3 regions of the Metapseudomonas phytobenefica genome follow, and region 1 is predicted to be linked to each of the others. Evidence: riboswitches for the same ligand, from Rfam matches in the RefSeq annotation. Region 1 holds a riboswitch; each other region holds the start of a gene.
The links. A riboswitch is a leader RNA that binds a small molecule or an ion and turns the genes downstream of it on or off. The one in region 1 is predicted to bind cobalamin.
Positions count from the first base shown of each region.

Region 2: it holds a riboswitch for cobalamin, as region 1 does, so the genes downstream of both, cobG (precorrin-3B synthase) here and btuB (TonB-dependent vitamin B12 receptor) in region 1, are expected to answer to the same signal.
Region 3: it holds a riboswitch for cobalamin, as region 1 does, so the genes downstream of both, ACFW0B_RS14990 (CbtB domain-containing protein) here and btuB (TonB-dependent vitamin B12 receptor) in region 1, are expected to answer to the same signal.

Region 1 covers NZ_JBHZGM010000002.1:115,031-118,296, reverse strand. Annotated here, with positions in the region: gene cobO (cob(I)yrinic acid a,c-diamide adenosyltransferase) at 1-76, opposite strand, end outside; gene btuB (TonB-dependent vitamin B12 receptor) at 90-1,991, opposite strand; cobalamin riboswitch at 2,026-2,239, opposite strand; gene ACFW0B_RS02630 (transposase) at 2,332-2,691, opposite strand; gene ACFW0B_RS02625 (winged helix-turn-helix domain-containing protein) at 2,601-2,906, opposite strand.
Region 2 covers NZ_JBHZGM010000017.1:78,951-82,216, reverse strand. Annotated here, with positions in the region: gene ACFW0B_RS15055 (precorrin-8X methylmutase) at 1-84, opposite strand, end outside; gene cobG (precorrin-3B synthase) at 81-1,397, opposite strand; cobalamin riboswitch at 1,485-1,677, opposite strand; gene cbiE (precorrin-6y C5,15-methyltransferase (decarboxylating) subunit CbiE) at 1,758-2,957, shown strand; gene ACFW0B_RS15040 (cobalt-precorrin-5B (C(1))-methyltransferase) at 3,080-3,266, shown strand, end outside.
Region 3 covers NZ_JBHZGM010000017.1:65,257-68,522, forward strand. Annotated here, with positions in the region: gene cobM (precorrin-4 C(11)-methyltransferase) at 1-321, opposite strand, end outside; gene ACFW0B_RS14980 (cobalamin biosynthesis protein) at 318-728, opposite strand; gene ACFW0B_RS14985 (CbtA family protein) at 725-1,438, opposite strand; gene ACFW0B_RS14990 (CbtB domain-containing protein) at 1,450-1,635, opposite strand; cobalamin riboswitch at 1,739-1,954, opposite strand; cobalamin riboswitch at 2,013-2,205, shown strand; gene cobW (cobalamin biosynthesis protein CobW) at 2,298-3,266, shown strand, end outside.

The DNA.
Region 1 (3,266 bases):
TCTTCTCGTCGATCACGGCCTTCTTGCGCTGCATGCGGGCCTTGTGCCGGGCGTCGCGTTCGGCGGATTCGGTCATCGGAGCGTCCTCGTCACAGAGCCTGGTAACGAACGGTGAAGAACACCGCCTGCCCCGGCTGGTTGAAGTCCTGCGCGGTTTCGTAGTCGGCATCCAGCAGGTTGGTCACCTTGGCCTGCAGGCGCCACTCCTCGGTCAGCCAGTATTCGCCACGCAGGTCGAGCGTGGCGTAGCCGGCCAGGCGGTCGTCGTTTTCCACGTCGTCGAAGCGCCGTCCTTCGGCATGCAGGGTCGCGCCAAGGCCAAGCTTGCCGAATCGGCGGTCCAGGTCCAGGTTGAACACCTGCTGGGCGCGGCGCGGCAGTTCATTGCCGTGGTTGGCGTCTCGGGCGCGGTTCTCGGTGTCGAGAACGGTCGCGTTGGCCTGCCAGTCCCAGCCCAGCCAACGGCTGCCGAGCACCAGTTCGATGCCGTCAATGCGTGCCTTGCCGATGTTGTTAGGGCTGCCGAACGGCCCCAGCCCGGAGTTCGCGTCGTGCACGATCATGTCATCGACATGGGTGCGGAAGGCGTTCGCGGACCAGCGCCCCCAGTCGTGCTCACCGGTCAGGCCGACCTCGAAGGTCTCGGAGGTTTCCGCGTCCAGGTTCGGGTTGCCATAGTCGGGGAAGTACAGCTCGTTGAAGCTCGGCGCCTTGAAGGCGGTGCCGTAGCTCAGGCTGAAGCGCACCGCGTCGGTCAGGGCGTAGCCCCAGGCGGCGCTGCCGGTGTCGTGGGTGCCGAACTGCTCGTTGTCGTCGCGGCGCAGGGCCAGCTGCCAGTCCTGGCGCCCGTATTCGCCCAGGTACTGGGCGAACCAGCCTTTGTTCAGCCGCGAGTCCTTGTCGAAGGCAGTGGAACTGCTGACCCGGTCCCGCTGCCAGTCGTAGCCCAGGGTCAGCACGTGGCCTTCGGCCAGGGTCAGGTCGTTCAGCCAGGAGGCGGAGTCGCGCTGGGTATCGAAGCGCGAGTAGAACAGTCCGCTGGTTTCGGTATAGGCCAGGTCTTCGCTGCGACCGGCCTGCAGGGTCACATCCCAGGGCTCCAGCGGACTGAAACGGGCGCGACCACCGGCCAGGCGCTGCTCGTTGTCGGAGTTGGCGTTGTGGCCGCCGCCGGGATTGAAGGGGCTCACCAGATCGAGATCGGTATGGCCCTTGGCACGCAGCAGGGTGCCATCCAGCTCCAGGCCGTTATCGAAGCGATAGCCGGCGCGCAGGTTGCCGGACAGGTTGCGGTAACCGTCGGCGTCGGGCTCGTGATAGCTATTGCGCGCATTGAGGGCGTCGATGCCGTCGGTGTCCTGGCTGCTGACGCCGAGGCTGTACCAGGCCCGTCCATCACCGCCGGAAACGCCGGCGCTGCCGTCATAGCTGTCGTGGGTGCCATAACCTGCCGAGAACCAGGGCTTGGTGCCCTCCTCCCCGCCCTTGCGGGTGAAGATCTGGATCACGCCGCCGATGGCTTCGGAGCCGTAGAGGCTGGAACGCGGACCACGAACCACCTCGATGCGCTCGATCAGCTCCACCGGCAGGTCCTGGAAGGCGGTCAGGCCATTGCTGACCGAACCCACCTTGACCCCGTCTATCAGCACCAGCACATGGTCCGATTCGGTGCCACGGATGGAAACCGAGGTCTGCTTGCCCGGCCCGCCGTTGTTGTTGAGGGTCACGCCCGGCACAGTGCGCAGCAGCTCGGGCACCGAACGGGCCTGGCTGCGCTCGATCTCTTCGCGGTCGATCACACTGCTGGCGGCCAGGCTGGCGCGCACCGGCCGTTCGCTACGGGTTGCCGTGACCACCTGTTCGTCCAGCGTCAGGGGCGCGGCGTTCAGGAAGGGGGAAATGGAAGTACCGCCGAGCAGCGCAAGCGCCGCCGGCCTGAAGAAAGGCTTGCGAATCAAGGTCGGATCTCCGTCGTGCCACCCGCGCGACATTTCTTGGGAGGAACTGCATGCGGAAAACTCCGCGATGCCCTGTGTGCGACAGGCCGGTCTCCGGGCTTGCGAGTGGAGCGACATGCTCCTGCGCCGCGCCTTCCCATGCTGGAGCACAGTGGCCGATTGCGGCATTCGACTCGCCTACCGTTGCGGGGGCAGCGCCGGATTCTTCGAAGGAATGGACCGGCTTCCCTGTTTCACCCCTTAGGCCAAAGCCAAGGGGCACCTGAGGCAGCGGCGAAGGTTAGAGGGTGCGCGGGGTAGCGTCAAATCGGATGGCGGCCAGGGGACCGGGTACATCCGCAGCGAAACGAACCGGTAGATACCGTCTTGATCCCTAGTGAGCAAGCGCCCGTTCTGCATCGAAGGGCTGGCCCGATTTGAGGACCCCGTAGGCGATGTGCAGCAGTTTGCGCATCGCCGCGCAGACGATCTGCTTACCCGTCTTGCCCTTCGCGCGCAGGCGTTCACTCAGCGCTCGGATAGCCGCGTTGTGCGTCAGCGCGCTCACCGCTGGCATGTACAACCCCGCCCGCAGGCGCGCCGAGCCCATCTTGGAAATCCGGGTCTGGCCCTTGTAGGTGCCGGACTCCTGCAGCTTCGGATTCAGCCCGGCAAAGGCGGTGATCGCGCGGGCACTCCTGAAGCGCAGGGGGTCTTGCGGAACAGCCCGGCCAGTTCCTCGAACACCGGGCATTGCCGATTGGCCTGGTACAGCACCTGATTGCCCTGTTTACTGCGCAGCAACAACCCGGCCTCGGCCAACTTGGCCAGCTCACGGTGCAGTGAGCCGGCATGAGTGCCGGTCAGGCGCGCCAATTCGCGCACGTGCAGCGCTTGCTCCGGGTGCAGCAGCAGCCAGCTCAGCACGCGCTGGCGTTGCAGGCCGAACAGGGTATCCAGCAGGTTCATGTTGTAGCCAACTCAGCTTCATTCGTAGCCGTTTTGGCTACATTAGTAGCCGGAGCGGTCACAGGCAAGCTCACCTCGGCGCAGCCCAACAGCGCCGGCGCATCGAATGGGGGTTGGAGATGCCGCCGGTCCAGAAGGCGTTCCAGACGGCGTCGACTTGGCTCTTGAGTTCCCCGGTGATCATGCTTGTCCTGCTTGGTGCGCGATTGAGTCGGGCGCCCGGGCGGGCGCAAATTTCTGCAGCGGCGGACGGTAATGCGGCACGACGCCCAAGGCAACCGGAAGTTCGCCCCGAATTCGCTGATTGATGGCAGTCTTTGTTCGGACATTGAATGGACCGCTCCATTCACGCCCTTGGGG
Region 2 (3,266 bases), on a different contig from region 1:
TATGCCGGCGAGCTTGGCTTCGGCGCGGATGATGGAGAAGGAGTTGCGATAGATCTCCTGACCATCGCGGATGTACTCGATCATTGGGTGGAACTCCAGGTGTCAGGAGAGACGGCCAGGCATTCGCCGGCCTCGATGATGTCGATGTCGCGCGACAGCAGGCGGCCGAAGCCTTCGCCACCGCGCTGGAACAGGTCGTAGCGGCCGGGGGCGACGGCCAGCAGGGTAAAGGGCGCCACATGGGCGGCGGCGCAGGAGCGCGGGCAGCCGCTGAGGTGGACCACCGCTCCGGACGGCATTAGCGGCGCCAGGGCCAGGGCATCGGCCTTGGTGTCGGCCAGGCCCTTGGCGCAGCCGGCGGAACCGGTGCAGGCGATCAGGCGGGCCTGGGGCTCGCGGGCATCGGTGGCCAGGCCCAGTTCCCGCATCGCTCGCAGCACAGCGCCGGCATCCCGGACGTTGGGCAGCAGCACGGATTGCCAGGGCGTCAGGCGCAGGCTGCCGTCGCCCTGCTGGTCGGCGAGATCGGCGAGGGCGATGAGATGCGCGGAATCCAGCCGGCCGAGGCCTGGCGCGCCGCCGACATGGCGGCCCTCGCGAATGCCCAGGTGAGCGAAGGGCTGCGGGGCAGGGCGCTGCCAGCCGCCGGCCGGCAGCAGGGGGAATTCCAGCCGTTGTTGCAGGCGCAGCAGCAGGTCGCCCACCGGGTGCCCGGCGAGCAGGTGGCGCATGCGCGTCTGCTCGGGCGTTGCCAGTTCAAGGAACAACTCCAGCACGGCGTTCACCAGGGCGGGAACCTGGTCGCGCGGTACGGCGGCCAGGGCGGGCGCGTCGTCGCCGGATCGGGGCGGGCAGCCGGCCAGTCCGAAGGCGAACTGCGCCTGGCTGCCGGAGCTCATGGCCGAGAGCCAGATGTCGTGGGGGTGTTCCAGCGTCGCCACTGCTTCGCCGCCATCCAGCAGCAGGGCGAACTTGGGCGACAGGGCGTGGAAGTGCGGTTTGTCCTGCAACAGGTTGAGGATGTCTGCGGCCAGTGGCGAGACATCGACCAGGGCGCTGGAATCGAGGCCGGCCAGCGGGCTGACCATCAGGTTGCGCACGTCGTCGGCACCGGGAGAGCCCGCGCCCAGGCCGGCGGCCAGTAGGGCCCCGATTAGCGCCTGTTCCGCGCCCGGCCTGACGCCGCGAATCTGCAGGTTGGAACGGTTGGTGGCCTCGATCACGCCGCTGGCATGGACCGTCGCGGCGGCGGCTACGGCGCGGGCCTGGCTGGAACCGAGACGGCCGCAGGGGAGCTTGATCCGGCAGATGCCGCCGTCCTTCGCCTGGACGATGCGCAGCAACCCCGGGCAGGCCGAGGGGCGAACGGAAAACGATGTGGGCCGGGCGTGCTTCACTCAGGTCACCATGGTTGGCGTCGCGGCGACCCGGGTCCCTAGGCTAGGGACAACGTTGCACCGATACACCCCGCTCGATGCTTGCACACGCGACTGGTTCCACCGGCAGGTCTCCTGGCTGGCAGGTCATCATCCATTGCGGCCTTCCCGGGATACCCAGTGACCTCGATTGCATGGACTCGCTGCTTACAGTTGCGGGGGCAGCCACGGCTCGACCGTGTTCCCTCTTAGGCTGGGGCTCGTCAGGTGAGCGCCAGCGACCGATGAAGGGCGCTATTATGCCCGCTTTGCCCGGACCGGGGAAAAGGCTGCCTGTCGGAAGCCGAACACCCCTGGCGTTTTCAGAATCGAGGAGTGCGAATGCAGCCCTGGCTGACAGTTGTGGGGATTGGCGAAGACGGTTATGCGGGCCTCGGCAAGGCCGCACGTCATGCCCTGCTGGGGGCCTCCGAGGTGGTGGGCGGCCCGCGTCAGCTCGACCTGCTGCCGTGCTGCATTCGCGCCCGGCGTACGCCCTGGCCCAGCCCCTTCTCGCTGGCGCCGGTGCTGGAACGGCGCGGCACGCCGATCTGCGTGCTGGCCAGCGGCGATCCCATGCTGTTCGGTGTCGGCGCCAGCCTCGCGCGGCAGCTGCCGGCGGAAGAACTGCGCGTGATCCCGGCCCCCTCGTCCTGTTCCCTGGCAGCGGCTCGCCTGGGCTGGCCATTGCAGGAGGTCACCCTGCTCTCGCTGGTCGCCCGTCCCCTTGCGGCCCTCAATGCCCATCTGCACCAGGGCACCCGCTTGCTGGTGCTGAGCAACGACGGCAGCAGCCCGGCCGCCATCGCCGCACTGCTGAGCGAACGTGGCTTCGGCCCCAGCCGGATCACCGTGCTGGAGCACTTGGGCGGCGCGCAGGAACGACGCATCGACGGCATCGCCTGCGACTGGTCCGTCGATGAGGTCGCCGCGCTCAACCTGGTGGCCGTCGAAGTCCGGCCCGGCGAGGGCACCCGTCAGTTGCCGCTGACCACCGGCCTGCCGGATGACGCCTATCGCCACGACGGCCAGCTGACCAAGCGCGACGTTCGCGCCATCACCCTCGCGCGCCTGGTGCCGCGCCCCGGCGAACTGCTCTGGGACGTGGGCGCCGGCTGCGGCTCCATCGGCATCGAGTGGATGCGCGCGCACCCGGCTTGCCGCGCCATCGCCATCGAGGCCAACGAGGGCCGTCAGGCGCACATCCGCCACAATAGCGATGCCCTGGGCGTGCCCGGCCTGCAATTGGTGGCCGGTCAGGCACCGGCAGCGCTGGAAGGACTGCCGGCGCCGGATGCCATCTTCATCGGCGGCGGCGTCACCGAACCCGGCGTGCTGGACACCTGCTGGAACCGGCTCAAGCCCGGCGGCCGGCTGATCGCCAACGCCGTGACCCTGCAGAGCGAAGCCACGCTGGTGGCCTTCCGCGAGCGCCAGGGCGGTGAACTTACCCGCATCGCCATCGCCCAGGCCCAGCCGCTAGGCGGCTTCGATACCTGGCGTTCGGCGCTGCCGATTACCTTGCTTGAAGTGAGCAAATGACCCGTAGGTTGGCGCAGAGCGCAGCGAAGCCCAACACTCCGAAGCACGGGCGGCGGCTGGTTCCGCGCTCCAGCGTGGCCCGGCCCAATCTGCGTGAACCTTGAGTGGACGTATCCTTTCCCATGCGTGACGAAACCCCCGAGCACCCCGCGCCCCTGCGTAGCGGCTACACCACCGGCAGTTGCGCCACCGCCACCAGCCTGGCGGCGGCGCGCCTGCTGCTGGGCGGCGAGGCGGCCGATGCGGTGGAGATCGTCCTGCCCAAGGGCCAGCAGGTGCTGATGCGCCTGGAGTTCTGCCGCCTGAGCG
Region 3 (3,266 bases), on a different contig from region 1:
TGGCACCACTTCGTAGGGGATGTTCCGTTCGCGCAGATGGCGGATCTGCTCGCCAATGGCGCCATAGAGCGACGGGTCGCCGGAATGCACCCGCGCCACGTCCTGGCCCCTGGCATGGGCCGCGGCAAGCAGGGCGATGATCTCCTCCAGGTGCAGCTCGGCGGTGTTCACCACCTGCTCGGCGCGATGCCCGGCCAACACGGCTTCGGGGACCAGGGACCCGGCGTAGAGAATCACCGGGCAGCTGCGAATCAGGCGCAGGCCCTTCACCGTGATGAGTTCCGGATCGCCAGGGCCGGCGCCGATGAAATAGACCGTCATGGCCTTTCAGCCTCCTGTGGGATACAGACCAGGGCGCAGGTGGCGCTGGCACTGCGGCGTTTGTCGATGAGCAGGGTGGCGCGACCGCCGAACAGGGACTCGGCCTGGACCAGGGCGGCCGCCTCGGCAACGCCCGGACTGCCAACGGCGTCCCGCACCCGGTCTGACGGCTGACTCAGGTATGTCTCACAGGCGGTGAGCCTGTCCACGGGCAGAAAATACAGCGGCAGGCCCAGTCGCCGGGCCAGGGCGATCAGCTCCGGCTCGGCCACCTTCACCTCACTGCTGGCCAGGGCGACCAGCTCATCGAGGGCGGCACCGGCCTCGGCAAGGCACTGCAGCAGCAGGCCTTGCAGCTCATCCACCGGGCAACCGCGCCGGCAGCCCAGCCCGGCGACCAGTTTCAAGCGGAGGGCGAGGCGTGGCGCTGGTACAGCCAGGCGGCTGCCCAGCCCAGTACGGCCCAGAACGCCGCATTGGTGATCAGCGAAGCGGCGATGAACTCATGCTCGAGCGCTTCTGGCGCCAGGCTGGAGTGCACTTCCGGCTGCGGCGCGCCCACGGCATGGGGGATCACCAGCAACACCACACCTGCCACGCGCAGCCCCCAATGACGGCCGAAGGCGATCAGGGCGAGACCGGCGGCCGTGGCGGCGGCAGTGCCGATCCACCAGACCTGGCGCTGGGCCAGATCGGCGGCGGCGGTGCCGGGCAATTCCGGCGGCAGGCCCAGGGATGGCGCCAGGGCGAAGGTAGCGAAGCCACCCAGCCCCCACAGCAGGCCATGCCAGGCGCGGGTCGGGCCGCACAGGCTGAACAGCCCGGCGAGGATCAGGGCGAAGCCCACGGCCACCACCAGGTTGCTGCCGCCCGTGGACAGGGTGCGCTGCCAGCCATCCTCCGGCGCCCAGGCTTCGTCGCTGTGCTCATGGATATGGGCGACAGCCGCGCCGCCGTGTTCATGGTCCAGAGCCTGCTCGACCGGGGCCGGCTCGGCGCTTTCATAGGTTTCCGCCTGGAGAATCAGCGGGGTGACCCACAGGCTCTGCAGCAGGGTCAGCACCAGGGCCGCGATGAGGCCGGCGAACCCGGCGGTCTGGGTGATGCGCTTGATCATGGATACATCACTCAATGGCAGGGGAAGGCGGCGCTGTGGCGGGTGTCGTGGGCCGCGTTGTGCACGGCCTCGATGTGCGAGAAGCCGGCGAAGTACACCAGGGACAGGCCGACCAGGCCGGCACCGATGGCCAGTACCAGGCGCTGGGCCAGGGTCGAGGAGGAAGCGGCGGAATGGGACAGGGTGCGGCTGGACATGGAAATTCCCTCTGCGTTGCTAGTGATACCGGCAGATGAGCACGCGCGAGGGAAGCGGACGCACGAGCGCCCAGGTTTCCGGCTTGCGCCCGCCCACCGCGGGTTGCCAAAACGTGATCAGGCCGGTCTCCGGGCTTGCGACGCCAGCCTTGGGCTGGATGGGCATGCCTTCCCATGCCGGTTCGGCACAGTGGCGTACTTGACCCTACGATCGCTTACCGTTGCGGGGGCAGCATCGGACTTGTCCGAAATGGACGCACCGATTTCCCGTTTCACCTCGCGTACGGCGACGCGAGGCACCTGAAAAAACCGCGCTAGGACATCACGAGTCCGACCGAGCGTCAACTGCGGCGATTGACCGCCGCAGGCACGCTGCGTAGCCTGCGCCCTTTCGAGGTTCTCCGGATGTACGCCGGAGCTAAGAGGGAACGTGGTCAAGGCCACGGCTGCCCCCGCAACTGTGAACGCCCCAGGGCCCTTCGATACGCCACTGCGCAAGCGGGAAGGCGAAGGTGCCGCGCAATGCGCAGGGACGTGAGCCAGGAGACCTGCCTCGAAGACATTCCAGACAACCGGGCGGGGTGATCCGGTGGCGAATCCGTTGCGCGGGGCCGGCCCCGCTGCGTTCGTCATGCCCGCCGACCGACCACGCAGAGGCGCGCATGAAAACCCTGGCCAAGCTCCCCGTCACCATCGTCACCGGCTTCCTCGGCGCCGGTAAGACCACCCTCCTCCGCCACCTGCTCGACAACGCAGAAGGCCGCCGCATCGCGGTGATCGTCAACGAGTTCGGCGAACTGGGCATCGACGGCGAGATCCTCAAGCAGTGCGCCATCGGCTGCACCGAAGAGGAGGCCGCGGGCCGCGTCTTCGAGCTGGCCAACGGCTGCCTCTGCTGCACCGTGCAGGAGGAATTCTTCCCAGTGATGCGCGAGCTGGTGGCACGCCGTGGCGACCTCGACCAGATCCTGATCGAAACCTCCGGCCTGGCCCTGCCCAAGCCCCTGGTGCAGGCCTTCCAGTGGCCGGAAATCCGCAACGCCTGCACCGTCGACGCGGTGATCACCGTGGTCGACAGCCCGGCCGTGGCCGCCGGCACCTTCGCCGCCCACCCCGAGCAGGTGGATGAACAGCGCAGGCAGGACCCGAACCTCGACCACGAATCCCCGCTGCACGAGCTGTTCGAAGACCAGCTCGCCAGCGCCGACCTGGTGGTGCTGAACAAGGCCGACCTGCTCGACGCCGACGCCCTCGCCGCCGTGCGCGCCGACGTGGCCGGGGAACTACCGCCGGCGGTGAAGATCGTCGAAGCCCGCGCCGGCAAGCTGCCGCTCGATGTCCTGCTGGGGCTCAATGCCGAAGCCGAACTGCACATCGACAGCCGCCCCACCCACCACGACCACGAAGGCCATGAAGACCACGATCACGACGAGTTCGACGCTTTCCACGTCGACCTGCCGGAAGTCGAGAAAGCCGCGCTGCTCGCCACACTCGGCTGCCTGGTGGAACGCCACACCATCCTGCGCATCAAGGGCTTCGCCGCCATTCCCGGCAAGCCGATGCGCCTGCTGATCCAGGGCGTCGGCAAGCGCTTCGACAAACACTTCGACCGCAAATGGCTGGAAGGCGAA